DNA from 2 places in the Xylanivirga thermophila genome. Region 2 is predicted to be linked to the other one. Evidence: a T-box and tRNA genes for the amino acid it is inferred to sense, from the RefSeq annotation. Region 2 holds a T-box; the other holds one or more tRNA genes.
What was found. A T-box is a leader RNA that pairs with one kind of tRNA and senses whether it is charged. The one in region 2 lies ahead of pheS (phenylalanine--tRNA ligase subunit alpha), so its partner is inferred to be a tRNA-Phe.

Region 1: it has a tRNA-Phe gene. The T-box ahead of pheS (phenylalanine--tRNA ligase subunit alpha) is inferred to sense a tRNA for this amino acid. The anticodon was not compared.

What each region holds. Positions count from the first base shown of each region.
Region 1 is NZ_RXHQ01000034.1:6,917-23,655, forward strand. Features, by position in the region: gene EJN67_RS11905 (hypothetical protein) at 1-302, shown strand, start outside; gene EJN67_RS11910 (acyl-CoA carboxylase subunit beta) at 472-2,022, shown strand; gene EJN67_RS11915 (OadG family protein) at 2,051-2,425, shown strand; gene EJN67_RS11920 (biotin/lipoyl-containing protein) at 2,463-2,855, shown strand; gene EJN67_RS11925 (sodium ion-translocating decarboxylase subunit beta) at 2,885-4,027, shown strand; gene EJN67_RS11930 (oxaloacetate decarboxylase subunit alpha) at 4,054-5,451, shown strand; gene EJN67_RS11935 (hypothetical protein) at 5,506-6,147, opposite strand; gene EJN67_RS11940 (MurR/RpiR family transcriptional regulator) at 6,384-7,250, shown strand; gene EJN67_RS11945 (histidine phosphatase family protein) at 7,266-7,874, shown strand; gene EJN67_RS11950 (HutP family protein) at 7,984-8,397, shown strand; partial or broken gene aroH (chorismate mutase) at 8,411-8,749, shown strand; gene cmk ((d)CMP kinase) at 8,831-9,439, shown strand; gene EJN67_RS11960 (lysophospholipid acyltransferase family protein) at 9,450-10,028, shown strand; gene EJN67_RS11965 (bifunctional 4-hydroxy-3-methylbut-2-enyl diphosphate reductase/30S ribosomal protein S1) at 10,112-12,112, shown strand; gene EJN67_RS11970 (CheR family methyltransferase) at 12,299-13,081, shown strand; tRNA gene EJN67_RS11975 (tRNA-Leu) at 13,126-13,212, opposite strand; tRNA gene EJN67_RS11980 (tRNA-Tyr) at 13,225-13,309, opposite strand; tRNA gene EJN67_RS11985 (tRNA-Phe) at 13,343-13,418, opposite strand; tRNA gene EJN67_RS11990 (tRNA-Asp) at 13,424-13,500, opposite strand; tRNA gene EJN67_RS11995 (tRNA-Ile) at 13,511-13,587, opposite strand; tRNA gene EJN67_RS12000 (tRNA-Glu) at 13,596-13,670, opposite strand; tRNA gene EJN67_RS12005 (tRNA-Pro) at 13,678-13,754, opposite strand; gene EJN67_RS12010 (anti-sigma factor antagonist) at 13,940-14,641, shown strand; gene EJN67_RS12015 (ATP-binding protein) at 14,631-15,059, shown strand; gene EJN67_RS12020 (sigma-70 family RNA polymerase sigma factor) at 15,052-15,813, shown strand; gene EJN67_RS12025 (ATP-binding protein) at 15,893-16,315, shown strand; gene EJN67_RS12030 (HlyD family efflux transporter periplasmic adaptor subunit) at 16,445-16,739, shown strand, end outside.
Region 2 is NZ_RXHQ01000006.1:5,122-21,860, forward strand. Features, by position in the region: gene EJN67_RS04675 (potassium channel family protein) at 1-296, shown strand, start outside; gene EJN67_RS04680 (TrmH family RNA methyltransferase) at 322-1,122, shown strand; T-box leader at 1,174-1,408, shown strand; gene pheS (phenylalanine--tRNA ligase subunit alpha) at 1,462-2,481, shown strand; gene pheT (phenylalanine--tRNA ligase subunit beta) at 2,497-4,890, shown strand; gene EJN67_RS04695 (cell division protein ZapA) at 4,975-5,316, shown strand; gene EJN67_RS04700 (DUF4127 family protein) at 5,464-6,999, shown strand; gene EJN67_RS04705 (endonuclease MutS2) at 7,136-9,511, shown strand; gene EJN67_RS04710 (hypothetical protein) at 9,541-9,993, shown strand; gene EJN67_RS04715 (methyl-accepting chemotaxis protein) at 9,995-12,145, opposite strand; gene EJN67_RS04720 (response regulator) at 12,334-13,017, shown strand; gene EJN67_RS04725 (sensor histidine kinase) at 13,018-14,445, shown strand; gene EJN67_RS04730 (S1C family serine protease) at 14,521-15,699, shown strand; gene EJN67_RS04735 (hypothetical protein) at 15,740-16,739, opposite strand, start outside.

The DNA.
Region 1 (16,739 bases), on a different contig from region 2:
TAATTGTAAAAAGCAGTCCATCAGAAGTTATGTTAATAGATGGTCTTATTAGGTCTGTTATATATATTTTGAGTTTACAGGAAATCAAGGCAATATTTATAAATGGTAAGTATAATAGTGAAACATATAAAAGAGTAGGTTTTAATTGGTTAAATAATTACCCTGTTCCCAGAAAATATCATATAAAGAAAATGATACTACAAGATACTGCTGAAGAGGGTATGTGGATAGATGTACAGATGTTTTTTGATAATAATGCCTGTTGCCATTCAAATAGTCAAACAATAGCTAAAAATTCATAATACTAGATATATAAAAATTTATGGTATAAAATTTCTAAAAAAATCGCATTTTTTTTAAATGTTTGCAGGAAAAAAGAGTTTCATATAGAATATAAGAATATGGGCAAAAATTGTTTTATTTTTAACAAAGCAATCTATAAATTAAATATATAGTTGTGGAGGGTTTTGAATGAGTGTAGAAAAAAGAATTAGCCAAATGAAACAGCAACGGCTGGCCATCCAACAGGGTGGTGGTACAGAAAAAATCGAAAAACAGCATAAAAATGGCAAACTTACTGCTAGAGAAAGAATTGAGCTGTTAGTCGATGAAGGAAGTTTTATAGAGATGGATGCTTATATTAAGCATCGGTCAGTAGAATTTGATATGGATAAAGTTGATGCCCCTGGAGATGGGGTAGTTACTGGCCATGCTACTATAGATGGTAGACCAGTATATCTATATGCCCAAGATTTTACCGTTATGGGTGGTTCTTTAGGCGAAATGCATGCACAAAAGATAACCAAGGTAATGGATGAAGCCATGAAGATGGGTTGTCCTATTATAGGCATCAACGATTCTGGTGGTGCAAGAATACAGGAAGGTATTGATGCATTAAAGGGATATGGAGATATATTTTTCCGAAATACTATGGCTTCTGGAGTTATACCTCAGATTTCCATCATATTGGGACCTTGTGCAGGAGGAGCTGTATACTCACCTGCGCTAACTGATTTTATATTTATGGTGGATGGAATAAGTAAAATGTTTATAACTGGTCCACAGGTAGTACAAGCTGTTACAGGAGAAGACGTAACTGCAGATGAGCTTGGAGGAGCAAAAGCCCACAATGAAACCAGTGGAGTGGCTCATTTCATAAATAGCAGTGAAAAAGAATGCTTTGAAAATGTACGCAAACTTTTAGGTTTTCTTCCTGAAAACAATTTGGAGGATGCTCCAACTCTAAATTGTAAAGATGATCTGAATCGTACGATTCCAGAGCTTAATAAAATAATTCCTGAAAACCCCAATAAATCTTATAATGTAAAAGATGTAATAAAGGGCATAATAGATAATGGAGATTTTTTGGAAATACAACCATTATATGCACAAAATATAATAGTAGGTTTTGCCAGATTAAATGGCCGTTCCGTAGGCATTGTGGCAAATCAACCAAACGCATTAGCGGGCTGCCTTGATATAAATGCATCTGATAAGGCAGCCAGATTTGTGCGTTTTTGTGATGCTTTTAACATACCTATTGTAACATTTACCGATGTTCCAGGATATTTGCCAGGAGTATCCCAAGAACATGATGGAATTATAAGACATGGTGCTAAACTTCTGTATGCATATTCAGAAGCAACTGTTCCAAAGATTAATGTAATCCTTAGAAAAGCATATGGTGGAGCCTATATTGCAATGTGCAGCAAACATTTAGGTGCCGACAGGGTATTTGCATGGCCAACTGCTGAAATTGCTGTTATGGGCCCAGATGGAGCTGCAAATATCATCTTTAAAAAGGATATACAAAATTCTACTGATCCTATTTCTACCAGAGAACAAAAGATTGAGGAATATAGGGATAGGTTTGCAAATCCATATGTAGCAGCAGCTAGAGGGTATATTGACGATGTTATAGAACCTCAGGCTAGCAGACCTTGTATCATTGGTGCTTTAGAAATGTTGATAAGCAAGAGAGAAAATAGACCATCTAAAAAACATGGTAATGTTCCTGTATAAAATGAAGTATTTAGAGAGGTGAAGTATTATGGGAGCCGGAAGTGCCGTCTCTGAAAGCTTAAAAGTTATGTTATTAGGCCTAGGTACTGTCTTTGTGGGCTTGATATTATTGATATTTGTCATTGAATTGTTGCACTGGTTAGTAAACGGTAGCAATAAAAAAGAAAAAAAGGTTGATGTTCAGCACGTTGATGAACAGGCTAAACTGGCAGCTGACAATAATTATGAACAAGAAGGTAATGAAAATGAGGAGGAACTGGTTGCCGTTATAAGCGCTGCAATTGCGGCCATGCTAGAAACTTCAACCTGTGATTTTGTAGTTAAATCTATAAAAAGAGTACCTGCTGCTACTCCTAGATGGAATCAAGTAAGCAGACAAGAACAAGTAAGAACAAGGCTATAATTTTTAGATGTTAAATAATTTTTAAGGAGGAATAAAAATGAGAAAATTTGTTGTAACTGTGAACGGAACATCATATGAAGTAGAGGTAGAAGAACAAGGAGAAGGAAACGCTCCTCAGTCGGCTGCAGCAGTATCCGAGCCTGTAAAGACTGAATCAGCTGCACCTCAATCAGCAGCTCCTAAAAGCAAACCTGCTGCAAAGAGTGCACCTGCAGGTTCAATAACTATTTCAGCTCCAATGCCTGGAACCATATTAGATATAAATGTACAAGTAGGGGATAACATTACAAAAGGGCAAGTACTATGCATACTTGAAGCAATGAAGATGGAAAATGAAATTATGGCTCCCCAGGACGGTAAAGTAGTTTCAGTAAATGTTTCTAAAGGAGCTTCTGTAAATGCAGGGGATGTACTTTTTGCTCTACAATAATATATGGCAAGGATTGGAGAGAGGATAAAATGAACAAATCATTTGGGGAAATATTGATAGACTTTCTTAAAACTACTGGATTTGCGAATGTAACTTGGCAGCAGTTAGTTATGATAGGAATAGCCTGTTTTCTCTTATATTTGGCTATTAAAAAGGAATACGAACCTCTTTTGCTCTTACCCATATCGTTTGGAATGCTTTTGGCAAACTTACCATTAGCAGGACTTATGGCTGAGCCAAAAGATGGACAGGTTGGAGGATTATTATATTATCTTTACCAGGGCGTAAAAAAAGGTATATATCCGCCTGTAATATTCTTAGGTGTAGGCGCAATGACCGATTTTGGCCCATTACTTGCAAATCCCAAGAGCTTACTTTTAGGGGCAGCAGCCCAGTTTGGAATTTTTATTGCATTCTTACTGGCATTACTACTTGGATTTGATGAACGGGCAGCTGCATCCATAGGTATTATCGGTGGAGCTGATGGACCTACTGCTATATTGGTTACAAGTCAATTAAAGCCAGAATTACTAGGACCTATTGCAGTAGCAGCATATTCATATATGGCGTTGGTCCCTATTATTCAACCACCTATAATGAAGGTATTTACAACCAAGGAAGAGCGTTCCATAGTTATGGAGCAGCTACGTCCGGTAACTAAAACAGAGAAAATTCTATTTCCTATAGCAGTAACTATAGTAGGAACTATGATAGTACCTTCTGCTGCACCCCTTTTAGGCACACTTATGTTAGGTAATTTGTTTAGAGAGAGCTTAGTAGTTGACAGATTGAGCAAAACTGCTCAAAATGAGCTTGTTAATATTGTAACAATATTTTTAGGCCTCACAGTAGGCGCTACTGCTAGTGCAGAAGCATTCCTTACTCCTGATACCCTAAAGATAATATGCTTAGGTCTCCTTGCATTTGCCGGAGGAACAACAGGCGGTGTATTATTAGGAAAACTCATGTGTAAATTATCAGGTGGCAAGGTAAATCCCCTTATAGGCTCAGCAGGTGTTTCAGCTGTACCTATGGCAGCAAGGGTATCACAGGTAGTAGCCCAGGAAGAAAACCCTGGAAACTTTTTGCTTATGCATGCCATGGGCCCAAACGTTGCAGGGGTTATAGGATCGGCTATTGCCGCAGGGGTATTTTTGTCGATGTTTTCATAAATTTTATAAATTAGGAGGATTCCATTATGGCAAATGTACAAATAACAGAAACAGTGCTAAGGGATGCACATCAATCCCTTATTGCTACTCGTATGACAACGGAAGAAATGTTGCCTGTTATTGAATTATTAGATCAGGTAGGATATTTTTCCTTAGAGGCATGGGGCGGAGCAACTTTTGATTCATGTCTTAGATTCCTTAATGAGGATCCATGGGAAAGACTGCGTAAAATTAGAAAAGCTGCAAAGAAGACAAAACTTCAGATGCTGTTAAGAGGGCAGAATATCCTAGGATATAAACATTACTCAGATGATGTAGTGAGGGATTTTGTTAAGAAATCTATAGACAATGGTATAGACATAATAAGAATTTTTGATGCATTAAATGATGTACGTAACTTAGAATGTGCTATGGATGCTACAGTAAAGGCAGGAGGCCATGCACAAGCTACTGTTGTTTATACCATAAGCCCCATCCATAACACAGAGCATTATATAAAAACTGCAAAAACCTTGGAAGGCATGGGAGCTAGTTCAATATGTCTAAAGGATATGGCAGGGCTTTTAACGCCGTATGATGCATATAACCTCATTAGAGAACTTAAAAAGGCAGTTAAGATTCCAATACAGCTTCACTCCCATTATACCAGTGGTTTGGCTTCTATGACCTATTTGAAGGCAATAGAGGCGGGAGTAGATATAGTTGATTGTGCCATATCACCTATGGCCATGGGAACATCTCAGCCTCCAACAGAACCAATGGTAGCCACTTTGAAGGGTACTAAATATGACACCAAATACGATATGGATCTATTAAGTCAAATAGCCGATTATTTTAGACCGTTAAGAGAAAAATATATCTCTTCTGGTCAATTAAATCCTAAAGTATTAACTGTAGATGTTAATACACTCAAATATCAAGTACCTGGTGGCATGTTATCCAATCTAGTTTCTCAGCTAAAACAGCAAAACAAGCTAGATAAATATGAGGAAGTACTAAAAGAGGTGCCAAGGGTAAGAAAGGATTTAGGTTATCCGCCTTTAGTTACTCCTACAAGCCAGATAGTAGGAACACAGGCAGTGTTAAATGTAATTATGGGTGAAAGATATAAAATGGTTACAAAAGAGGTAAAAGCTTATGTAAGAGGTGAGTATGGCAGACCTCCGGCAGAAATAAGTCCAGAATTCAGAAAACAAATAATTGGAAATGAAGAACCGATAACTTGTAGACCTGCAGATCTATTAAAGCCTGAACTGGATAAATATAGAAACGAAATAAAAGAGTATATGGAACAAGAAGAAGATGTATTGTCCTATGCATTATTTCCTCAAGTTGCTACTAACTTCTTTAAATATCGACAAGCGCAAAAATATAAAATAGATAGCACATTACTGGATGAAAAGGATATGGTTCATCCAGTATAAAGATATTAAAATAATAGTCCTGGAGGGTATAAACGGACAATCCCTCCAGGACTATTATTTACAATTATAATGCAGATATATGACGTTTGGACAATTGCTAACATATTCAATAACTTTAACTTTACTGTACTTATCAATATGTTTTCCGCATTTTAAACAATTATAGGTATTATTATATAAAATATCGCTGTAAGTCTTCACATCCAAATGTCCATATTTCTGCCAGCTTTTCCATCCCGTCTTACATAATTTTTTCCTTTCTTCATAATCAGCATATACCCATCTGAGTATTCTATGAAAGTGAAAAGGGTATTTAGTATATTTTATATAATGAACAGGTAGTCCTAAATCTATAGCATATTCTTGAAATGCATTTTCCACTTTAGTTTGAAGTGGATCATCTATCTTAGTACTTGTTATATTATAACCTCTATCCATAAGTTTTTTTCTCACTGTATCAAACATATATCCCCTACATATTTTAATTTCCTCTTGGGTATTCACTTTCAAGTTATCCAGCAGTTCAAATACTATTTCTTCACATTTATTAAGATAGCATTTTGCTTCAAAGGCGTCCTTACGATAATATTCTATGGGTATAATATCGTAATAAAATTCCAAAGTTTCGACTCTTATAGCAGCTATGCATGTCCCACCAATTAAACTTCCACTACCTGCATCATCTATCTGTATCATTTTTCAGTTCCTCCTTCGTATATACTTCAAATAGTATTTGTATAATTGCACTTTATTATATGTTTAAATAGTAGCTTTATCAAAGATATAATCTTATTAGAGAAAATAGTTTTACAGAATGACGCGGAATTAAATGATACTTGCACATTGGATTTTTTATGATAAAATAAAAACGTATAGCGAATGCTTTATTTTTGCTATTCTTAGATAAAATTTTAAAAAGGTAGGGATTACCAATGGAACAAAAGCAGGATTTAATTCATAGAATAAATGCAAATTATAAGAAAATGAGTAAAGGTCAAAAGCTTATAGCGGAATATATCCTAAATAATTATGATAAAGCAGCATTTATGACAGCAGCCAAACTCGGAAAAAAAGTAGGTGTTAGCGAATCAACAGTAGTAAGATTTGCCAATGTTCTTAATTATGAAGGATATCCTCAGCTTCAAAAAGCATTACAGGAACTTATAAGAAACAAACTGACTACTGTCCAACGCATAGAAATGACATCGGAACTAGATAGATCTATGGTACTTAAAAATGTATTAAAGGCTGATATAAACAATTTAAAACTTACAATTGAAGAAATTGATAATCAAGTATTTGATATTGTAGTACAAAGGATGCTCAAAGCAGACAATATATATATATTAGGTCTTAGAAGTTCAGCACCTCTGGCACAATTTATGGGTTATTATTTAGGGTTTGTATTTTCAAATGTGCGTATTGTAACTTCTGGTGTTAATGATGTTTTTGAACAGATAATGCATATTTCAAAAGATGATTTACTTATAGGCATAAGTTTTCCACGATATGCGGGACGTACTATAGAAGCCATGGCATTTGCAAAGGATAAAGGCGCTCAGATAGTAGCCCTTACCGATAGCTTTTTATCACCTCTTACATCATATGCTGATTATACTCTACTAGCCAGAAGTGATATGGCGTCATTTGTAGATTCCCTTGTAGCCCCTTTAAGCTTAATAAATTCACTTATCGTTGCTGCAGGATTAGCAAAAAAAACGGATGTCTCAAAAGAGTTTTCTCAACTAGAAAAAATTTGGGACGAATACAAAGTCTATGTAAGTAAAGATAAAGAATGAAAGGTTTTATGATATATGTATATATATATAGTTAGACATGGAGAAACGGAATGGAATATAGCCCATAGGACTCAAGGCAGCCATAATATTGAATTGACTGATAGGGGTAGAGAGCAGGCAAAAAAATTAGGAGCTAAACTGAAAAATAAAAATATAAAAAAGATATATACAAGTGATTTAAAAAGAGCATATGAAACAGCATGTATCATTGGGAATTATATAGGAGTCGTTCCAACCCCAATACCTCTACTTAGAGAAGTATCGTTTGGCGAATGGGAAGGGTTAACCCCGCAAGAAATAGAATGTCATTTTAATGGGCAATTGGATAGGTGGTATAAAGATCATTGCTTTGCTCCTCCTAATGGTGAAAGCATAGATGATGTTAAAAATAGGGTGTTGACATTTATAGATACCATAAGTAATGATATACAAACAGAAAAAGATGATATATTGTTAGTGTCCCATGGAATGACAAATAGGATATTGATTACACAAATAATGGATATACCTGTTGAATATATGCGTCTTTTAAGACAAGATAATACAGCACTCTCTAAAATACGTATTTTAGAGAACAATAAAGCTATTGATCTATTAAATGATACCTGTCATTTAGATATGTAAATAAATATGCTATATTTATGTATGAAGCCCTAAAAAGACCTTGTACTATTATTGTGTGTGAATTATAATGGAGATATAAATAATTTAATTTTAAGGAGGAAAATAATAAGTGGAACCTCTAGGTAGCAGAGATGTAGCAAAAGCGGCTATTCAAATGAGTTTAACTAAAAATAGGGAAGAAGAACGATTATTAAAAGAACAATTTTTAAATGAAGGAATACATGCAGCTGCTGTGGATTATGGTGGTGAATTTATATCATCGGTAACAAAAATTATAGAACGATGTGTAGTAGCATCAAAACGGGAAGGGGTCATAAGAGATTCACATAATGAAGAAGGTGCTGTTGCTGGAGCTGCAAGGGAAGCTATTTCTCAAATTATGCCTAAGGCTATAGGATTAAACGTTGGTGGTAAAATAGGCATTGCAAGATATAATGAGCATATAAGTGTTGTTATATTCTTTGGCATAGGCCTTTTACATCTTAATGAAGTAGCAATAGGACTAGGTCATAGGGCTGTATAAAGGAGATTGTTTTATGTATATTCAAGCTATTAGAGGCGCTATAACTGTAGACAGAGATTTACCAGATGAGATCTTTTTTAAGACTAAGCAGCTTTTATCAGAAATAATACAAAAAAACGGTATTTCTGTTGGGCAAATAATAAGTATTGTGTTTACTGCTACCAATGATATTAAATCTGCTTATCCAGCAAAGGCAGCTAGAGATTTAGGGATGAAGTCTATCCCCCTTATTTGTTGTCAAGAGATGGAGGTAATAGATAGCTTACCCAAATGTATCCGAGTACTTATGCATGTTGAAGTACCTGAGAAAATTAAAATTTATCATGTATATAAAGAAGGAGCTATACTACTAAGACCGGACCTTGTACGACCAGAAAAATTAACCATAGCTATAGATGGTCCAGCTGGCGCTGGAAAAAGTACTATAGCAAAAATGGTTGCAAAACGCCTTGATTTGTTGTATCTGGATACAGGAGCTATGTATAGAGCCATAGGCCTTAAAATGATAAATAAAGGTATAAATATGCAACATCATAGGGAAGAAGTTATATCTGAATTGAACACTACTAATATAGATGTATCGTATGATAATGGACAACAGATAGTATTTTTAGATGGCAATGATGTTACAAATCTTATAAGAACACCTCAAGTTTCCAGATATGCATCTGATGTGGCTGTGATCCCTGAGGTAAGATTAAAATTAGTCGAAATACAACGCAATATAGCAGATAAAAATTCTGTGGTAATAGATGGCAGGGATATAGGGACTTTTGTAATCCCGAATGCGGATAAAAAGTTTTTCCTTACTGCATCCCTAGAAGAACGTGCCAAAAGGCGTTGGCGGGAGCTTAATAATAATGGATATGATATAAAGCTAGAGGATATAATATTGGACATTAAAAATAGAGATGAATGTGATAGCAGAAGGACATTTGCTCCTTTAAAAATGGCCGACGATGCAATACTTATAGATACCACCGATAAATCTATAAATCAGGTAATAAATGAAATATTAAATCATATTTTTGTTGATAGTTAGGGGTGATTTAGTGTTTTACAGAATTGCTAAGGCTATAATGACCATTGTAGTGTATTTTTTGTTTGCTCCCCGTGTTATAGATAAGGAAAGTTTTCCTTCAACGGGGGGTGCCATCGTATATTCAAATCATACCTCTAATTTTGATCCCGTTATCTTAGGAATTGTCTTACCAAGACCCATTTCTTTTATGGCAAAAGCAGAATTATTTCAAAATCCCATAATAAGTTGGGTGTTAAAGGGATTGGGAGCATTTCCAATAAAAAGAGGACAAGCAGATATTGCGTCTATAAAAAAATCATTACAAATATTGAGAAACCAGCAGATTCTAGGCATTTTTCCTGAAGGAACTAGAAATAAATCAGGAAGCGAATTAGGAACATTTGCTAACGGTATCGCATCCATTGCCCATAAAGCCAAAGTACCTGTTGTTCCTGTTGCCATAAAAGGAGGCTATAAGCCTTTTAAGCGTATTACAGTAACAATTGGACAACCTATATATTTTGATGAATTCCAGCATCAAAAGAGCAGTAAAGAACTTTTGGATAATATGTCTTCACAAATGGAAAATGCTTTAAAAGAAATGCTATAATTTTGTGTTAAAAAGCAGGAAATATGGCGTTTTATATAGAATTCTATCAAGTAGAGTAATTTTATTATAGGGAGGATAAGTATTTGCAAATAATTTTAGCAACCAATGCAGGCTTTTGTTTTGGTGTCAAGCGTGCTGTACAATCTGTTTATGAACATCTCAATCCAAGCAAAACGATATATACATTGGGACCGATAATACATAATCCTCAGGTAGTATCAGATCTTGAACAAAAAGGTGTTATTGTAGAAGAGTGCCTTGACAATATTGAAGATGGTACAGTTATTATTAGATCCCATGGTATAGGAAAACTTGCATATGATGAGCTTAGGAATAAGGAAGTAGAAATAATAGATGCCACATGCCCGTTTGTCAAGCGTATACATCAAATAGTAGAAGAACACTATACAGAAGGTTATGATATCATTATAATCGGTGAACGGGAGCATCCAGAAGTTAAGGGTATTAATGGCTGGTGTAATGGAGCAGCATATATTCTAAACAGTTATGATGATGTGGATAGACTTTCTCACATTGATAAAGCATGTGTTGTGGCTCAAACCACTATCACACATGAAAAATGGAATAATATCTTGTCCAGACTTAAACATATAGTATCTGATTTAAAAGTATTTGATACTATATGTCATACAACTTTCAAACGTCAAAATGAAACAAAAGAATTAGCAAAAAAAGTTGACGTCATGTTAGTTATAGGAGGACATAATAGTTCAAATACGAAAAAACTATATTCTATTTGCAAAAATTATTGTAAGAAAACCTTTGCTATAGAAACGGCAGAGGAAATAAATAACAAACTTATTAGGTCGGGGGATGTAATAGGCATTACGGCAGGTGCCTCTACTCCTGACTGGATTATCAAGGAGGTAATTGACAAGATGGACCAAATTAACAATCAAAATTCACAAGAAAATACAGTTTCCATGGAGGACTTTGAAAAGACTATGGTATCATTAAGAAATGGTCAAATAGTTAAAGGAGTAGTTTTATCCGTTAACCCTCAAGAAGCCATAGTAAATATTGGATATAAGGCAGATGGTATTATATCTGCTGACGAAGTATTCCTGGAACAGAATCAAACTTTAGAAGATATCATAAAAGTAGGTCAGGAGATAGAAGTAGAGGTAATAAAGATAAACGATGGAGAAGGCAATGTATTGCTTTCTTGCAAGTCTATCCAACAACAAAAAGTGTGGAATGATATACAAAAAGGTTATGAAGCGGGAGTTGAATTTCGAGGCAAATGTACTCAGGCAGTAAAGGGTGGTGTTATTGCTAGTATTAATGGCATTAGAACATTTGTACCCGCTTCCCAATTATCTACAAAATACGTAGAAGATCTGAACACTTTTGTTGGAAAAGAATTAAGACTTAAAATAATAGAACTGGACAAACGACGCAATAGATTGGTAGCCTCACAAAGAATTATCTTAGAGGATGAAGAAGAAGCAAAACGTCAGGCTGTTTGGAATTCACTAAAAGAAGGTGAAAAAATAACCGGTACTGTTAAAAGCATAACCGACTTTGGGGTATTTGTTGATATAGGCGGGATTGATGGTCTTATTCATATCTCTGATCTTTCATGGGGACATGTAAAACATCCCAGTGAAGTACTCAGTGAAAATCAACAGGTAGAGGTTATAGTGTTGTCTTTTGATAAGGAAAAAGGTAGAATTTCCTTGGGTTATAAGCAGACATTGCCACAACCTTGGGAAAATGCAGATAATAAATACCCTGTAGGATCTATAGTAGAAGGAAAGGTAGTAAGAATTACTTCATTTGGTGCTTTTGTTGAATTAGAACCTGGCGTAGATGGTCTTGTTCATATATCACAAATATCCAACAAGCGAATTAATAAGGTAGAAGACGCATTAAAAGTAGGCGATATAATAAATGCAAAAGTATTAGATGTAAAGCCTGAAGATCATAAATTAAGTCTAAGTATAAAAGAAGCAAAAGGGGATAACAATATACAACCTTCAAAACACGATGATAACAGCTCTTCAAAATATAAAAAAGAAGAAATGAAAGTTTCATTAGGAGAATTCTTCCCAGAGCATTAAGAAAAAGGTTGTGGTTTTTTTATTATATGTATAAAAAAACATAAAATAGCCCACAATAATAACGACCTCACAAAATACATTGAGACCCCCTTTACATTAAGTCGTGATTAAGTTCACGGCTTTTTTTTATCTAAAAAATATGTTAAACTAATAAGATATCATAGTATATGTGAGGAGAATATATAAATGCAGTGGTCATATTTAGATTTTATTCAATCAATATTTAAGCTAACTACTATAGATTTATCTAGCTATAAAGAACGCCAAATGAAAAGACGTATTGATGCACTTATTGCTAGATCAGAATACAAAAATTACCATGCTTATTTTAAAGCTTTAGTGGCGAACAAGGAATTGCGCGATGAATTTATGAGTTATATCACCATCAATGTATCAGAATTCTATAGAAATCCTAAACAGTGGGAAGCTTTAGAGAAAGATATTCTACCTAATCTCTTGCAGAAACATGATGAACTCAAAATTTGGAGTGCTGCCTGTTCTACAGGCGAGGAACCTTATTCACTTGCAATGCTTCTTAGTAGATTTATACCTTTGAATCAGATAAAAATTATTGCAACCGATATAGATGCATCAATCCTCCAAAAAGCCAAAGAAGGTTCATATATTGAAAAGAATTTACAAAACTTACCCAAAGAGCTTATTGTCAAATACTTTCATAAACAAGGAGCAGAATATTACATAGATGATAGTATAAAAACATGTGTAGACTTTAGACAACATGATCTTTTAAAGGATGAATACCCAAAAAATTGTCATTTGATAGTCTGTCGCAATGTACTTATATACTTTACAGAAGAAGCAAAATCTAAGATCTATAATAAATTTTATAAATCTCTCCATCCTGAAGGAATATTATTCGTAGGAAGTACGGAACAGATAATATTACCTCAACGTTATAATTTTGTACCTGTGCAATCTTTTTTTTATAAAAAAGCATATGAAATATGAGTAATCCAATAAAAAGGTTTGACTTATAAGTCAAACCTTTTTATTGGTGCGAAAGGGGGGAGTCGAACCCCCATGGTATTGCTACCACTAGAACCTGAATCTAGCGCGTCTGCCAATTCCACCACTTTCGCATGATATAAAATTGGTGGAGGAGGATGGATTCGAACCATCGAAGGCTGCGCCAACAGATTTACAGTCTGCCCCCTTTGGCCGCTCGGGAACTCCTCCATATATAATAATTCATATATAAAAACAAAAAAATGGTGCCTCGGGGCGGAATCGAACCACCGACACGCGGATTTTCAGTCCACTGCTCTACCGACTGAGCTACCGAGGCAAAACTGGCGACCCGGAAGGGGATCGAACCCTCGACCTCTAGCGTGACAGGCTAGCGTTCTAACCAGCTGAACTACCGGGCCAAATAAAAAATGGTGGGCCTTCAGGGACTCGAACCCCGGACCAACCGGTTATGAGCCGGTTGCTCTAACCAACTGAGCTAAAGGCCCTAAAAAAATGGTGACCCCTAGGGGATTCGAACCCCTGATACCGCCGTGAAAGGGCGATGTCTTAACCACTTGACCAAGGGGTCACACTAATGGTCGGGGTGGAGGGACTCGAACCCCCGGCCCCATGCTCCCAAAGCACGTGCGCTACCAAACTGCGCTACACCCCGACGACCAACCTGAATTGTTCAGGCGACGATGTTTAATATACATCATTTTTTTGAAACTGTCAAGTCTATTTTGAAATTTTTTTTATAAAAACCGTTTTTGGTGCATAATAGTCAAAAAATATTGGAAAACTATTATGACACTACAATATATTGGAATATATATACAATATAAAGGAGCAGATAACATGAAAGATCTAAAGCATTATACAATAAGTCAATTTTCTCAAATCATCGGCTACAAACCATATGTTATTAGATTTTATGAAAAAGAATTTGAAATAAAGATTCCACGTACTAAGTCAAATCATAGATATTTTACTCAAAGGGAAATTGATATATTTATGTATATTAAAAACTTACAAGATCAAGGATTTTCAAATGCACAAATAAAAATTATACTTAAAGCACCATATATGTCTGCACAAATAGCTAGTAGTATATTGGATGTGGCAGCTACTAAACAGATATGCTCAAATTTAGATAATGTACAAAATCCATTGTTCTATTCGACTAAATTTGATATAATAAGGCTTATACAATTTATACAAAACTATTGTATAAAGGGAGTGACAAATATGGATATACAAAAAAAATATGATGAAATAAACGGTATATGGGAAGTCTGTCTAACTGGAGAGATTGACATATATAATGCACCGCAACTAAAAGAGTCTTTAATTTCTATGCTCAATCAAAAAAATGCTAGTATAGTATTAGATTGTGAAAAACTTAGATACATAGATAGTACTGGATTAGGCGTCCTTATAAGCATACTTAAAAGAGTCAAGGATTTTGGGGGAGATATTCGTATAAAAAATTTAAAACCCTATATAGCTAAAATTTTTACTATAACAGGTTTGGACAAGATTTTTGCCATTGAAGAATGAGGTGATGATGGTGGATAGTATATTATTAAACATCCCTGCAAAACCTGAATATGTAATGGTGGTTCGTTTAACCACATCAGCAGTTGCATGTAGGGCAGGTTTAAGGGTAGATGAAATAGAAGATTTAAAAGTTGCAGTAGCTGAATCGTGCAATATCCTTATGAATCAAACTAAAAATATAAAACAGCTTAATGTCAATTTTAATACTACTGGAGAAGGGCTTAAAATAGAAATCGGCATAGAAAAGGATTTAGATGACATTGTTGGTAATGATTATAATAACTATGATGAGCAAAACGAGCTGGGAATCTATATAATAACATCACTTATAACTGATGTTAATTTTCATCAAAAAGGAGATATTATTTATTCCATCTCCATGTATAAAAAAAGTGGGGGTCAAACATGTGATGATTGATGGGAATGAAGCAAAAAAACTGCAAAACAGACAGGAAGATGAATTGTTGCAGAAATATTGTGAAACTCGAGATATAAACTTAAGAAATGAACTTATAAAAAAATATCTTTATATAGCTGAGATTGTAGCAAAAAAATTTTCAAATAGAGGAGTAGAATACGATGATCTTTTTCAAGTGGCTTCTTTAGCATTGATAAAAGCATTAGAGCGTTATGACATAAATAGGGGATATAAATTTTCTAGTTTTGCTACTCCTACCGTTGTAGGAGAAGTAAAAAATTATTTTAGGGATAAAAGCAGGGTAATAAGGTTACCTAGAAAAGAAAGTGAATATCTTAAAAAACTTGATGAAGCCACTAGCCATTTATCTTTTAAATTATCTCGTTCTCCCAAGCCTGAAGAAATTGCCGAATATTTAAATATCACTGTAGAAGAAGTATTAGAACTTATGGAATCTAGACATTCTACTAATATTGCATCTTTAGACTATTATATAGATGATGAAGGGGAAACCGATTTAATGTCTGTAATAGGACAAGATGAAACTAGTTATTCAGATATCGAAAATAAGGACTTTATTTCCAGGGTAATGGAAACCCTTGATGATACTGAACGTAAAGTTATATATGAACGCTTTTATAAAGGAAGAAGCCAACGAGCAATTGCTAAGGATATGGGAGTTTCACAAATGTATATATCAAGAATGGAACGTAAAATACTAGAAAAGTTTCGAACTTATCTTAGAAAAGGTTGATGGTACCCATGTTTTATTTTTATACAATAGGTTAAATATATCTTGGAGATATAAATAACGGGAGGTACCATAGGTGAAAATGCTATTTCATAAAAAGGTTGTAGGTTGTAATGCAGTTGTTATACGTAATTTAATCAATGAAATGATAGAATGTATCAAGTGTTGGCATGAACTAGAGGAAGAAGAAGTCTACGAATTTTTATTAATACTTAACGAATTGATAGCAAATGGCATTATTCATGGGAATAACGGAAAATGTGATAAAGCCTTAACCGCTATTATTCAAGAATTGAATAGTAATACTATTAATATATGCATATGCGACGAAGGTAACGGTTTTGACTATAATACTATTATGCAAAGTGATGTAGATTCTACGGATATATTTACTGAAAGTGGACGAGGGCTTAAAATTATTAAGGCTTTATGTGATACTATTAAATTCGATTGTGATGGTAATAATGGTAATAAGATAAGTATCAGTAAATCTATCAAAAGATAATTAATAAATTAGTCATGTATAAATTTTAATTTTCAAAAATTCTAAAAGGATTTTTGAAAATGATAGAGAAATATATAGATAAATAATTATGAGTTAGGATAATATTTTATAGACGGAAGGATTTTTGCTATGGCCAAAGGTCTTAAAATAGGGAGAAGAAATATTAAACCCCGTTTTTTTGTTTTTGTTACGATTATAGGTATATGCATCTATTGGCTATTTGGTTTATCATCATCTAGACCCACGGAATATGCGTCTGTAGAATATGGAAGTATTACTACTGAAAACAAAAGTCATGCTCTTATAGTTAGGAATGAACAGATACATACTGCACCAATATATGGAAAAGTACTATTCCATGTAGATGAAAATCAAATGGTAAAAAACGGAGATGTATTAGCTACCATATATAAATCAAATTATC
Region 2 (16,739 bases):
GGGTAGCACATAATCTAGTATCATCAAATATACTGGATTATATTGAACTGGATCCTAACTATAGCGTTGTAGAGATATCAGCCATACCATTGTGGGTTGGAAAAAGCCTTAGAGAGCTTGATTTGAGAGTACGTTATGGAGTAAATGTAATGGCTATAAAGCAACAAGATGGCAATATAAACATATCTCCAGGTGGAGATGATATGATATATGAAAGAGATATAGTGGTAGTTATAGGTACTAATGAGGATATAGATAAATTGGAGAAGAGGGCAGAAGATTCTGTGAAGAAATAAAAACTGAAAAGGTGGACGATAGAGTTTGGATAATGTTATTACCAGTCGCCAAAATAACCTAGTAAAGCATGTAAAGGCGTTAAGCACAAAAAAATATAGGGATCAGTGGAATGAGTTTTTTGTAGAAGGTATAAAAGGTATGGAAGAAGCTGTATCCAGGGGCGCTAAGGTTAAGTATATTCTGATACGGGAGGATTTTAATTGGGAGCATTCTTCCATATGTAAAATTGTTCAGGATAATAAAATTCCATGCTATAGAGTATCAAAAGGTGTTTTTGATTCAATGAGCGATACTAGAACTCCTCAAGGGATAACGGCTGTAATCGGCAAACCTGCATATGATATGGAACAGATATTAAACCGCCCTAGCTTTTTTCTTACAATATTGGATGGGGTACAGGATCCAGGGAATGTTGGGACTATAATAAGGACTATGGATGGGGCAGGGGGAGATGGAGTGGTACTGTTTCCAGGATGTGCCGATCCATATAACCCCAAGACAGTACGTTCTACTATGGGTTCCATATTTACAATGCCAATATTTTATGTAGAGGATAAACTAGCATTTTTGAACAAGCTCATAGGCGGGGAATGCCATGTGATGGTCAGCCATTTAGATGGTGAAAATCTGTTCAATTGGAAGGGTGGCTATGACAAGGTAGCATTGGTTATAGGAAATGAATCAAAGGGTGTTAGTGAGGCAATATGCACATTTGCTTCTTCTATGGTAAAGATCCCTATAATAGGAGATGCTGAATCCCTTAATGCATCTGTTGCAGCAGGTATATTGATTTATCATATTATTAATAAATGTCACTATATGTGAAAATTATAAACTTGAATACATTAAGGGCATATGCTATAATGTATGGAAATATATATTGCTATGAAGGAGAAGAGTATATTCCAAATTGGATGGACAGAGAGGGAGTGTCATCGGCTGAAAGCACTTCTGCAGACCTGGGGATAGAAGTTCGCTCTGGAGCTGCCGGTTGAAATAATAGTAGACCGTGCCGGTTTTATACCGTTATAATTATTGAGATCCTTGGTTGTATAGTCAGGGATAAATATGGGTGGTACCACGTAGGTTACAGGGGGCCTCCGTCCCATTTAGGGATGGGGCTTTTTTTAATGCAAAAAACAAAACGGAAAGGAGTTTTTTAGTATGAAGGATAAATTGGAAAAGATAAAGGAAGAAGCATTGGATGCTCTTAAGGACTTAAACAATCTTGAAAATTTGGAAGACTTTCGTTTAAAATATCTGGGTAAAAAAGGTGAATTGACAAAAATACTTAGGGGAATGAAGGATGTATCACCGGATGAGAGGCCGGAGATAGGACAGCTGGCTAACAAGATAAGGGGCTCTTTAGAGAAGCAATTAATAGAAAAGAAGGATGTGCTGCAGGATAAGGCATTGGAATATAAATTGTCTCAGGAATGGGTAGATGTTACCATGCCAGGCAGAAGACCGGCAAGGGGTAGTCTTCATCCCCTTACCATAGTACGAAACGAGATAATAGACATTTTCATGGGTATGGGATTTGATGTAGCCGATGGCCCTGAGGTGGAGCTTGACTACTATAATTTTGAAGCGCTCAATATACCTAAAAATCACCCGTCTAGAGATGTACAAGATACCTTCTATATAAATGATAATATACTTTTAAGAACCCATACATCACCGGTACAAATAAGGACTATGGAGCAGGAAAAGCCACCGATAAAGGTCATTATTCCAGGCAGAGTATACAGATCTGATGAGGTGGATGCTACCCATTCTCCAATATTCCATCAGATAGAAGGTCTTGTGATAGATAAAGATGTAACAATGGCCGATTTAAAGGGAGTTTTAGATACATTTGCAAAGAAGATGTTTGGTGAAGATACTAGGACTAAACTACGTCCCCATCACTTTCCATTTACAGAGCCTAGTGCAGAAGTGGATGTAAGCTGTGCCATATGCCATGGGGAAGGTTGTAGTGTGTGTTCACATACTGGATGGATAGAGATACTTGGTGGAGGGATGGTACATCCAAAGGTACTGCAAAATGGTGGTATAGATCCGGAAGAATATAGCGGATTTGCCTTTGGAATGGGATTGGATCGAATAACAAATATAAAATACGGAATAGACGATATAAGATTGCTCTTTGAAAATGATATAAGGTTTTTAAAACAATTTTAGAAGGGAGATATAAAGATGTTAGCACCGGTAAAATGGTTAAAAGAATACGTTAATATAAATGTATCTACAGAGGAGCTTGCCGATAGTATGACCTTGACAGGATCCAATGTGGAAACTATAACAAGATTAGCTGAGGATATATCTGGGGTAGTGGTCGGCAAAATACTATCCATAGAGAAGCATCCAAATGCGGATAAACTGGTGATATGCCAAGTAGATGTAGGAGACGAGGTAGTTCAAATAGTTACAGGGGCATCTAATATAAAGGAAGGGCAATTGGTACCTGTAGCATTACATGGTTCTATACTTCCAGGAGGTATAAAGATAAAAAGAAGCAAATTAAGGGGAATAGAATCCCATGGTATGATGTGTTCGGGGGATGAGTTGAATCTTAAAAAAGCTGATTATCCTACTGCTGAGGAATATGGAATAATGATTCTGCAGGAAGATTATTCTCTGGGGATGGATATAAAGGATGCATTGGATTTAGGTGGAGATGTTATAGATTTTGAGATTACACCAAACAGGCCTGATTGTCTAAGTATAGTGGGGCTTGCTAGAGAGGCTGCAGTTACCCTAGATACAAAATTTATCCATCCCGCCATAAGAGAACCACAAGGGGTGGATGATATAAACCGCTATGCCAAAGTAAAGGTTATGGATGGAGAATTATGTCCAAGGTATTGTGCAAAGGTGGTAAAGGATATAAAGGTTGGACCTTCACCACAATGGATGCGCCGTAGACTAGCTGCTGCAGGGGTAAGACCTATCAACAATATAGTTGATATAACGAACTATGTTATGTTAGAGCTTGGTCAGCCCATGCATGCCTTTGATCTAGAAAAGTTAGAGGAAAAAACTGTGGTAGTAAGGCGTGCAAGACCAGATGAACGTATAACTACGTTAGATGGTATGGATAGAAAACTGGATGTTGATATGTTGGTTATAGCCGATGCTAAAAAACCTGTAGCAGTTGCAGGTGTAATGGGCGGCATGAATTCTGAAATTACACAACATACGAAGGATATACTCCTTGAGAGTGCTGTATTTGAAGGCGGGAGTGTAAGAAAGACTGCTAAGGCTTTGGGTCTTAGGAGTGAGGCATCCACTAGATTTGAAAAAGGGCTCGATATACACAATGCATTTTATGCAATACAAAGAGCTGCACAGCTTATAGATGAATTAGGTGCCGGTACAATAGTTGAAGGTACCATAGATATGTGTAGTGGTACTTTGGATGAGCGTATAATAAGGGTCAAATGGCAAAAGATAAATAGACTTTTGGGCATTGATTTGCCCTGTGAGGAGATATGCGATATATTGACTAGACTAGACTTCAAGGTGACCAGACAGGATGAATATATAAAGGTATTGATACCATCATACAGGCAGGATGTAGAAGGTGTAGCAGATTTGGCAGAGGAAGTAGCCCGTATATATGGATACAATAATATACCTATTACCTTACTTGAGCACACCCCTTCAAGGGCTGCAAAGACTGACAAACATAAGCTTACGGATTTAGCCAAGGAAGTGCTAGTAGGTGAGGGGCTTTATGAGGTGGTTACCTATTCATTTACAAGTCCTAAGGTATACTCTGCAATAGGTTTTGATGATCCTATAAATATGCCATTAGCTGTTAAGATATCCAATCCATTAGGAGAGGATCAGAGTATAATGAGGACCACTTTAATATCTAACATATTGGAGATATTATCTAGAAATAGCAATAGAAGTGTTGAAAGATGCAAAATATTTGAAATAAATCGTATATTTCTTCCAAAATGGTTGCCGCTTGAGGAGTTGCCTGTCGAAAAAGATATGCTATGCATAGGAGAATATGGAGAATGTATCGATTTCTATGACTTAAAGGGGCAGATAGAAGTACTTTTAGAAGAGTTTGGCGTATTGGAAGATGCGGAGTTTGTACCATACAGCCATCCTACATTTCATCCAGGGCGTACAGCCTTCTTGAAAGTCTCAGGTAAGGATATAGGGGTGTTTGGCGAAGTTCATCCCAAAGTTTTAACAAATTATCAATTGGATATACCGGTGTTCTTAGCCGAATTGGATTTTGATATGTTAGTGGATCTTGCTAATATGGACAAGAAGTATAAACAATTGCCCAAGCATCCTGCAGTAATAAGGGATCTAGCCATACTGGTGGATAAAAAGGTTTTAAATGGGCAGATTGAAGGCATTATTAGAAAATATGGTGGTAATATTTTAGAAGATGTAAAATTATTTGACATATATGAAGGAAACCAGGTACCGGAAGGCTTTAAGAGCATGGCGTATTCACTCACTTATAGATCAAAAGATCGTACGCTTAAGGATGAAGAGGTAAATAAGGTACAGGAAAAGATAATACAAAAACTAGGCGAAGAAATAAATGCCACTTTAAGATAGTATAGATGTTTTTTCGACAAATATCTTGTATAAATATGGTAGATGATATATAATATAAAGTACAAACGGTATGGGGGTGTAAATGTGGATAAAGTAACCAAAACTGTTGTAAATATAGGTGGCCGGGAATATACCATGAGGGGTTTTGAATCTGAAGAATATATACACAATGTAGCAATTTATGTGGATAAAAAAATGGAAGAGATTGAAGAACGGCAGCTTGGCTTGAGTACATCCATGCTATATGTATTAACTGCGGTAAATTTAGCCGACGAGGTATTAAAGCTTAAGGGTCAGGTAGCCAAGCTACAGAATCAGGTAAATAATTTAGAACAACAGTTGGCTGAAAGCTCGAAAAAAGACGAGGCTACAAAAAGAAACAACACCCCTATCATATATGATGTAGCACGTAGAGCACGGAAGTAAAAGGGCAGTTCATTATGAACTGCCCTTTTTTTACTTCTACGGGGGGAATAGCAAATAGGGTTAAAAACATAGCAAAATAGAGCATTGTTGCATGAAGTTACAGATGTTAATATATAGATAAATAAACATGCAATAGAGGTGAATTTGATGAAGATAATGTATATACCACTTGATGAACGACCATGCAACTACCAATATCCATCTATGATTGCCGGTTTAAAGGATGATATTGAACTTATAATTCCCCCATTGGATTTGTTGGGAAAGAAAAAGGAAGAGGCAGATACTGATAGATTATGGAATTGGATGAAGGACAATATAGTTAATTGTAATGCAATTGTTCTATCCATTGAGATGTTTGTATATGGTGGACTTGTGCCTTCACGGATACATCACATGTCCATAGATGAATGTTTAGAAAGACTTCAAAGGATAAAACTAATAAAGGAAATCAACCCAGGGATTAAAATATATGCTTCTAATTTAATAATGCGCACACCTTCATATAATAGTAGTGATGAGGAGCCCGATTATTATGGGGATTATGGTAAAGATATCTTTACATTTGGACATCTTACGGACAAAGAAAAGAGGGGAATAATTACTCCTGAAGAAATTAAACAAATAGAGGCATTAAAAAATCAGATACCTTCTGAGTATCTAAATGATTATATAGAGAGAAGAAAGATAAATTTAGCTATAAATCAAGCGGCAATTATACTAGTAAAGGATGGCTTTATACATTTTCTCTCCATTCCACAGGATGATTGCTCGGAATTTGGTTTTACTCCAATGGATCATACTGTGGTTGAGCGAAGAATCTCTAATTGGAGGTTGAATTTTAAGATATACAATTATCCCGGTGCTGATGAGGTAGGCTGTACACTCCTTTCTAGGGCATATAATGAATACTATTTTAGACGTCCCAAGGTTTACACAGTGTACAGCTCTGTATACGGTCCCTTTATAGTACCACATCTTGAAGATCGACCAATAGGTGAGAGTGTAAAGGCCCATATAACAGCGGCTGGTGGCTGGATAGCTGATTCTCCCGATGAAAGTGACTTTATACTTTTAATTAATACGCCCGGTAAGGAGATGCAGGCATCTATTTATCAGAAAGAAAAGGATATAACATATTCAAGCTATAGGAACCTTAGGGAATTTGCGGAAAATATCAAAAAGTATATAATTCAAGGTAAAAAATGTGTAGTAGCAGATGTAGCTTTTATAAATGGTGGGGATACAGAGCTTGTATACATGATGGATGACCTTAATATAATGGATCATTTATATGGATATGCCGGATGGAATACAGTCTGTAATACCATGGGTACTGCCATAGCTACCGGTCTTATCGGCTATGATTCCAACAATGATAATGAGCGTATCTACAATCTTGCCTTTAGATTTATGGAAGATTGGTGCTATCAAAGTATTGTAAGGCAGGATGTTACCTTAAATGAGATACAGAATATAAATGGTGGCTCTACAAGTCTAGGAGATAATGAAAATAAGATCACAGCTGTCATAAAAGACAGATTAAATAGGCATTGGAGTGAACATATAAAGAATAGCTTTAAGGATTTTGATATAGTAGTGGATAAGGTATATGCGCCATGGCATAGAATGTTTGAAATAGGTATGGATATGTATGTACAACCTAAAAAATACTGGTTTTAAAGTATTTATATTCATCTATATCTTCCTTGCTATTTTAAAACCATGGTTTTAAATTGAATCAATAAAAGACTGGAAAGTCATGTATTAATATTATAAAATGTAGATAAATATATTTTAACTTTTGCAGGAGGATAGAATGGATGATAGAAGTATCAGGATATTGGAATACCACAAGATAGTGAAAAAGGTATCAGAATTTGCAGTATCTGAAATTGGAAAAGAAATAGTGGAGACATTAAAACCCTATGATGATAGGCAAAATATATATATGGCCCTTAGGGAAACTTCTCAGGCTGAGTCTATACTTGCCAGCTTAGGAGGTGATCCCGTAGGTGGTTTTAATGATATTACGGGTGTTTTGAAGCGAGCCTCTCTAGGATCCATGTTATCGCCTGCTGAATTTTTACGCATAGCAGACGTGTTAAAATGTGCCCATAGGACTAAGAGGTATATAAATGAATATCCTGGAGTAGAAGATATATCGATAATAAGGGATTTGTCAGAGAAATTATATCCACAGAAAGAACTGTGTGAAGAAATATTAAAATGCATAGAAGATGAGGATAATGTATCAGATTATGCAAGTTCTGAGCTTGCCAGTATTAGAAGGCGCATAAGACATGCCCATGATAAGGTTAGGGATAGACTAAATGATATAATACGTTCGCCAAAATATCAGAAATATTTGCAGGATCCCATAGTTACAATAAGGGGTGACAGATATGTAGTGCCTGTTAAACAGGAACATAAGGGTAATATTAAAGGAATTGTCCATGATCAATCATCGAGTGGTGCAACTCTTTTTATAGAGCCTATGGCAGTAGTGGAGGCAAATAATGAGATAAGGGAATTGATGCTTAAGGAGAAGCAGGAGATAGAGCGTATATTGTTAGACCTTACGGAAAAGGTGCAATATGTACATTCGGATATAAAGCATACTATGGATGTATTGGCAAGGTTGGATTTTATATTTGCCAAGGCTAAATACAGTTTATCCATAAGGGGTGTATGTCCTAAATTAGTAGACGGACAAAAACTAAAGATAGTAAATGGTCGTCATCCTCTAATAGATAAGGAAACCGTCGTGCCTATAAACGTGCATATTGGTTATGACTTTGATGTATTAGTGGTTACAGGGCCAAATACAGGTGGTAAAACGGTGACGCTAAAGACAATAGGTCTTTTTGTACTTATGGCCCAATCAGGGCTACACCTGCCGGCAGATGAGGGAACTCAGATAGGCATATTTGATAATATATTTGCAGATATAGGGGATGAACAAAGTATAGAGCAGAACCTTAGTACTTTTTCATCCCATATGACGAATATAGTAAGCATTATAGAGAATATAACCGATAGATCGCTGGTGCTCTTTGATGAGCTGGGTGCTGGCACCGATCCTACTGAGGGTGCAGCACTTGCAATGAGTATTCTTGATTACCTATGTAAAAGACATATAAAAACGGCTGCCACTACCCATTATAGCGAGATAAAGATATTTGCCCTAACTACACAGGGTATGGAGAATGCATCTATGGAATTTGATGTATCCACCCTTCAGCCTACCTATAGGCTCCTTTTAGGAGTACCGGGGAAGAGCAATGCGTTTGAGATATCAAAACGCTTAGGACTGCCTGATTTTTTAATCGATGGGGCTAGAGAGTTTTTAACTAGCGAAGATATAAGGTTTGAGGATGTATTAAGCACCATAGAGCATAATCGCGTGCAGTCGGAAAAGCAGTTGGAAGAGATTAAAGAAAAACAGCAGAGTGTGGATAGTATGCGAGCTGAACTTGAATCAAGGCTTGCTGAAATAGACAGACAGAAAAGGGAAATAATGAAGAAGTCGTATGCAGAGGCTAATGATATAATAAAACGTGCTAAGGTAGAGGCTGATGCTGCTATAAAGAGGATACAAAAGCTAGCAAGTGAAGAGGATGTAGCAAGGCGAAATCGCGAGATGGAAGAGACTAGGCGAAGCTTAAAACATAATATGAATTCTATGGAAGAAAGGCTTGATAATATATCAGCCAAACGGAAAAATAGCCTAGCCAAACCTCCTAAAGATCTAAAATTGGGTCAAACCGTGTATATTATAAATCTAGATCAAAAAGGTCAAGTGCTTACCCTTCCGGATAATAATGGACAACTAGATGTTCAAGTAGGTATTATGAAGATAAATGTCCATATTTCCAATTTGAGAGAAACTAAAGAAGAGAATCAAAGACAAGCATCTTCTTATAAAAGGCCATCTATTAAGGATAAGCATATCTCTCAGGAGATAGATTTGAGAGGATATACAGCAGAAGAAGCGATTATGGAAGTGGATAGATACTTAGATGATGCATTTTTAGCAGGGTTGGGAGAGGTAAGCATTATACACGGGAAAGGCACCGGAGTATTGAGAACTAGTATACAGCAGCATTTAAAATCCAACCCCTATGTATCATCATTTCGTCTAGGTAAATATGGGGAAGGCGAAACGGGAGTGACTATAGTCAAACTTAAATAATAAGCAACAAGGATGAAGGGGGTATGTTTATGGCTTTTTTTACCAAATATTTTCCTAAAAGCGATAACCAAATAAGGGCGGGAGTGGGATTGGCCATTTTAAATGCCGTATTTTTGGCTATAGGTGGTGGCATAGTATATACATTGTTAAAACTTGCAAGCTATATACGTTCAATAGGTGTACTAATCCCTCTACCTGTATGGCTTATACTATTTTTCATAGGTATTCCTTATTTCACATTTTCGTTTGAATATGGGAAGGCCTATTCGAAAAATGTTAAGAATGATTATATATGGCGGGGATTAGTAGTTGCTATTATAGGCAATATACCATCTTTTGCATTACTATATATAATAAAAAGCGCTGGAGGGTCAATTGCCGCCAGCGCTGAAATGTACAATATAATAAACAATATACTGGAGATGCTTGTTGCAGTTCTTCCTATTATGACATTTCTAGGTACAATGGATAGAAAATCCTAACTCATACTTTAAACTTATCTATGGATTTTACCAACGAATCGGCTGCTTGATTTAGCTCCTGTGCAAAGGATGCTAGTTCTTCCATACCGGCTAATTGTTCTTCAGTAGAGGCAGTGACCTCCTCTGCCGATGCAGCTGACTCCTGTGTTACAGCCGATATATTATGCATATACGATACAACCACATCTTTGCTATCCTGCATTTTTCCTATGCTTGTAGTAACATCTTCTAGTTTTTTCGTCAATGTTTCCATAGAATCGGCGATGTCGTTAAAGCTTGATATTGTATAATCTACTGCCTGGTTTTGAGATGCCAATATATTGTCTGCATTATGGGCCTGTTTAACTGTAGTAGACATCTGATTTTGTATGGCCTTTATTATTTCAGAAATCTCCTTTGTAGCTCCCCTAGATTGCTCAGCGAGTTTTTTTACTTCGGTAGCTACTACTGCAAATCCTTTACCCATTTCACCGGCTCTGGCAGCTTCTATGGCTGCATTTAATGCTAATAGGTTTGTTTGATCAGCTATGCCATCTATTACCTTTATTATTTTACCGATGGATTTTGATTGTGCATCTAGGGTCTTTATGTCATCTATCACGGATTTTGCAATAACGGTAGTCTGGTTGGCCTTTTCCTTAAGATCCTGTACAGTTTCTATGCCTTGTGCAGTTAAATCCTTTGATGACAAAGATACCTCATGTATTACATTTGTATTCTTAGATAGATTATTTATCTCTTCTGCTAGGTTCTCTATTTGGTTTACACTTTGTTGCACTTCTGCCGCTTGCTCAGATGCACCTTTTGCAATTTCCTGTATGGCACGGGAGATTTCATTAGCCGATGCAGTAGCCTGTTGGGCAGTAGCTGCCACAGTACCTGATGAATCGGTGACCTGTTTTGAGATGCCAGCAGACTTGGATATAAGATCCCTCATACTAGTCATCATTGCGGCTATGCTACTAGTTAATGTACCAAGTTCATCCTTTCTTTTTGAATATGGTATATTGGTGAGATCACCAGAAGCAGCGGCGTCAGCAGCTGATACCATATTGTTTATATCTTTACCCATGCTATTTGCTAGTGCAAATCCTATCAATAGCGCTACTGCTACCGCAAATAAAACTAAAAGGGATGTAACCTTTTTTATGTCATTTATAGCTGAAAACAATTCCTTTTCAGGAAGCAGATCTATAAGGGTAAATCCAGTTTCACCTATCTTAGAGTAGACCATTAGATAATTTTTCTTGTTATAGTTGACTGTATTATGGTCATTTTCCTTTTCACTCTTTGCTATTTCTTGTACAAATGGAAGCTTTGAAAAAGCAGAGCTATAATCTTCTTCTACTTCTTTTTGCTCTTCCGACTTTTTATCCTTTGATTTATCATCTTTTTTATCTAACGATTTTTCGTTTTTCTCTGAACTTTTTCCATCCTGTTTTTTTACATTTATATCTTCAGGTGTCAGGTCTATTCCGTCAGGGCTGAGCATATGAATTTCTCCGCCCTTCATGGTGTTCATATTGGATAGAGATTCACGTATGGGTTTTTGTTTTACGTCTATTATAAGAAGTCCTAAGTCCTTATTGGTAGACATACTCTTTAGCATCCTAATACCGGAAAGGGAATAGGGCTGGGAAAAACCTGATATGGTATCGTCCAGTTCCTTGTGCTTGCCGATCCATACAGTTTGTCTTCCTTTTTCTTGAGCCATTTTAGTCCAATTTGTATCCTTAAAATCATCGTATTTTAGGCTACCGGAGGATACACCTGCAGAAATACTCTGTACATTTGGATCAGCAGGTAAAAGTACGATGCGCTCTATAAATTTACTTGTATTTGTATATCCGTTCAAAATATCTTCGGCCTCTTTTTTTACCTGTAGACGATCGTATACCGATAAATCATTGTTCTTGTTATTTAAATAGTCTTGTATATCTTTATTTATCATTATTTGTAGAGAAGCATCATCTATGGTACTAAAAATAAGTCCGAGATACATTTGGGCTTGTTCCATAGTCTTATGGGATGAATTTATAGCAGAATCCTTTATGGCAGCTCCCGCTTTTCCTTGGGAGATATATCCTAGCATAGTTATTGGTATAATCATAATAAGAAAGGCTAGAATAAGTTTATTGCTTATCTTCTTCATAACTAAGTTATCACTCCTTAAATCTAACAAATTAATAATACTTTCATATAGCAGAGTATTCTACAAACTTTGTCAAAATCCTCCTTCTATTTTAATAAAAAAGTGTGTATGACTTCAATAGGTAAAAAGTATGGAGTATAATAATAGTAGGAAGTAATTTATAAATGAAAAGGAGAGGTAATATGAATATGCAACCTCAAAAGATAATAGTGGTAGACGATGACCCAAACATTGGGCAATTGGTAAAGCTATACCTTGAAAAAGAGGGATATGAGGTAGAACATTATTTAAATGGTATTGATACTTTAAATGCCTTTAGGCAAAGTTCTCCAAACCTTATCATATTGGATATAATGCTTCCAGGTATGGATGGTTGGGATGTATGTAAGGAAATTAGAAAGGTAAGTGATGTCCCCATCATAATGCTAACTGCAAAGGGTGAAACCTTTGATAAGGTATTGGGACTAGAATTGGGTGCAGATGACTATATAGTGAAACCATTTGATACAAAAGAGCTGGTAGCGAGGGTAAAGGCTGTACTTAGAAGGGCGCAGCAGACAAAGATATTGGATAAGGAAGTGGTGCTATCAAATTTGGTAGTAAATATATCAAATTATACCGTGCTCTATCACGGAGAAAATATTCAGATGCCACCTAAGGAACTAGAACTTTTATATTTTCTAGCCTCCCATGTAAACAAGGTATTTACACGGGAACAGCTTTTGGAACAGGTATGGGGATTTGATTTCTATGGAGATTCTCGTACAGTAGATGTGCACATAAAACGATTAAGGGAAAAGCTAAATGATCCTAATGAAAAGTGGGAAATAAAGACAGTTTGGGGTGTTGGCTATAAATTTGAGGTGAAATAGATGTTTAAATCCATATTTTCAAAGCTTATGTCCACCTATTTTGTAATAATACTTATAACTATAATAGTGCTGGGCATGTTAATATCTACTTTTGTAAAAAACTATACCTTTAACAGGCGGACGGAAGAATTGCAGCGGGAGGCTACGGAATTAAATCAGTATATTGAGATGTATGCGGTGGGGAATATTAGTGAGTGGTCATTGTATAGCTATTTTAAGCTGGCAGATAGGTATAAGAACACCACCATATGGGTGGTGGATGCTACTGGACATATATGGCTTTCATATTCATCCAGTGACGAGGATAAGGATAAATGGAAGGAACAACAGCTAACGGTGGAAGAGTTTATTCAGGTTTTAAAGGGGAAGAATATAACTAAAGTAGGTAAATTTGGTGAGCGCTTCCCTGTACCTGTATTGACAGTTGGGGTACCGTTAAAGATGGATGACAAGGTGAGAGGTGCAATATTTATACATTCACCAGTTGAAGAGATAAAGGGTGCCATGAGAGATATATATATAAATATATGGTGGGCAGCGTTTATATCTATAGCTATTTCAGTGGCGCTTTTGTATATAATATCTAGAATAATATCAAAGCCTTTGATAGAGATGAACCATATTTCACGGGAGTTTGCAATGGGCAATTTTAATAGTAGGGTAGAGGTAACTACCCGTGATGAGATAGGGCAGTTGGCGGTAAATTTCAATGCTATGGCCGATTCTCTGGAAAAATTGGAGGATATGCGGCGGAGTTTTGTAGCAAATGTATCACATGAGCTTCGATCTCCCCTTACCTCCATAAGGGGATATATCCAAGGCGTACTGGATAAGACGTTTTCACCTGAGGACCAGGATAAATATCTTGGTATTGCATTGGATGAAACATATAGATTGAATAGATTGATAAACGAGCTATTAGATTTGTCTCAAATAGAGTCAGGTCAATTTCCTTTAAATATGGATATATTGGATATAAATGAGCAGATAAGGCGTATACTCATATCTCAGGAAGAGCGCATAAACAAGGGAGGTATGGATGTAGAGATAGATTTTATGGATGAACGTTGCATGGTACAAGGTGATCCAGATCGTATCCAGCAAGTGGTATATAATTTACTGGACAATGCTATAAAATATAATAGGGAAGAAGGAACGCTTCATATAAAAACATGGAGGCATCAGGATAAGGTATTTGTAAAGATACAGGATGAAGGGCCTGGTATACCCAAGGATGATATAGTCCATATATGGGAGCGATTCTATCAGGTGGACAAATCCCGTTCTCCTAAAAGAGGTGGTACGGGACTTGGACTATCTATAGTAAAGAAGATCATTGAAGAGCATGGAGAGAGTATCTGGGTAAATAGTGAAGAAGGGGAAGGAACGGCCTTTATATTTTCACTAACCCCTGCCAAAAAAGGCTAAATTTATTTACAGCTTATTCATATTTTCTTAAAAAACTTTTATTATAATAAAAGTAACTTAAGGAGGTGCAGGTAGATGAAAGATTTCTACGAATTTGATGAAGATAGGTATACCAGGCGGAGTAATGCTTGGAGATATATTGCAATTGCAATAATAGCCGCACTTGTAGGTGCCCTTATAATGTATTATGCCATGCCGGTAGCTAATGGAAGCGAAAAGATAGATAAAAATAATAATCAAAATATAGCCGACAGTTCAAAGGATAATGATGATAATACGGTGTACACAAAAAGCGATCTGTTTATGAAGTCTGATAATCCTGTTGTTGAAATTGCCGAAAAGGTAGGTCCTGCAGTGGTAGGGATTACCAACAAAAGCGAGGTGTTAGTACAGGATTTCTTTTTCAATGAAAGGGTTATGGAACAGGAAGGTTATGGCTCGGGTATAGTAATAAGTAAGGATGGATATATTGTTACCAACTATCATGTGGTGGAAGGTACAAAGGAACTCTTTGTCATACTAGAAGGTGGTAAGAAGATAAAAGCAAAGCTTATAGGTGGAGATAAGAAAAGCGATGTAGCTGTTGTAAAGATTGACGAGCCAAATTTAACAGTAGCAAATATAGGAGATTCTGATAAAGTAAAGCCAGGAGAGTTGGCAGTAGCCATAGGTAATCCCTTGGGACACGAATTAGCAGGCACAATTACGGCTGGAATAGTAAGCGCCGTAAATAGAAATTTAAATGTTAATGGCAGGACATTAAAGCTAATTCAGACAGATGCAGCCATAAGCCCTGGTAATAGTGGTGGTGCACTAATAAATTCTAGAGGCGAAGTAATTGGCATGAATACGGTTAAGATAATTGATGATGGTAATTCCAAAGCAGAAGGGTTGGGTTTTGCAATACCGTCCAATGATTTTATGGCTATTGCAAAGGAATTGATGGAAAAGGGCATGATAGAGAGGCCTGGCTTAGGTGTAATGATACAGGAGATTAGCAAAGAACAGGCAAAACAGCTGGAATATCCGGTAGGGGTATATGTAAGGGCAGTTGCCTCTGAAGGTCCTGCAGCTAAGGCAGGTATCCGCCCAGGAGATGTTATAGTAGGTATTGGTGATAAAGATGTTAAGACCATTGAAGATATGACTGGAGAGATAAAAAAGCACAAGGTTGGCGATGTAGTTACCATAAGAATATGGCGTGATGGACAGGAACAAAACACATTAGTAACCCTTGAACAATTAAAGGATTAATAAAAAAGGTTAGGAAATTTTAATTTCCTAACCTTTTTTATTAATATACAAATTGGGTAAGTATTCTAGGATGACCATCTTTGTCATTACCCCATCGATTACCAAACACACGTACATTTTGGCCTTCCTGAAGTTTTTTATTACCCCAGTATTCTATATATGCAAGTTGTGAGTTGTCACCATTTGGCGATACATCTACTAAGAATGTTGTTTTGCCAGTGTTACTAACATTTAATACCTCTTTTATCTTACCAGCTACCAGAAATGTTTTACCATTAAATTTTTGACTATCGGATTTTAATAGGTCATATTTGAACTCCCAAGCTTTACTGGTGTATTCGTTGGCGGTGGTAGAACGTTCTATGACTACCTCTGTAGTATAATCTTCCTTGCCGTCTTCAGTTATTTTTATTGTGCAAGGGGTAAGGCTAAGGTTGTCTAACTGTACATCTACGCGAAAATTGCCAGTTACCTGATCTATCTGCGGTTGGGATTTTAAAGATCTGTTTACTTCTAAACTAGCTCCAGCAGGTATTTTACCTGTTATGCTTACCCAGTCTTCCGATGTCTTTATGGGCTGCTTTTCATTTATGGTAATAGGAGAATTTCGTTCTCCCTTTTTTATTACTACCTTTTGTACATTATCATTAAATCCCTTTTGAGAGGCTTTTATCTCGTATAGTGTCTCAGGCTGATCCGGTATATTCATCTTTGCTTCAAGATTGCCATCTTCCTTTATAAGATCGGTATAGTTGTCATTGTTTATATATACTGACGCCCCTGGATTTACCTGTAGTCTAATTATATATTCGTTTGAATCAGCAGTATCTTCACCATTTGCAGGCTGAAGTATCTTTAACGGGGTTTCTGGAACAATCATTCCAAAAGATACCTTGAACTGCTTATCATGGAGCCCAGCTTTAGATATTTTTACATCTAAAATGATCTTTGAATCCTTGTTTTCACTTTTAGATAGTATATTCATTAGCTCATCATTTTGCAGAATGACATCAGCCCGGCCATCCTTTACAGGGACGGCC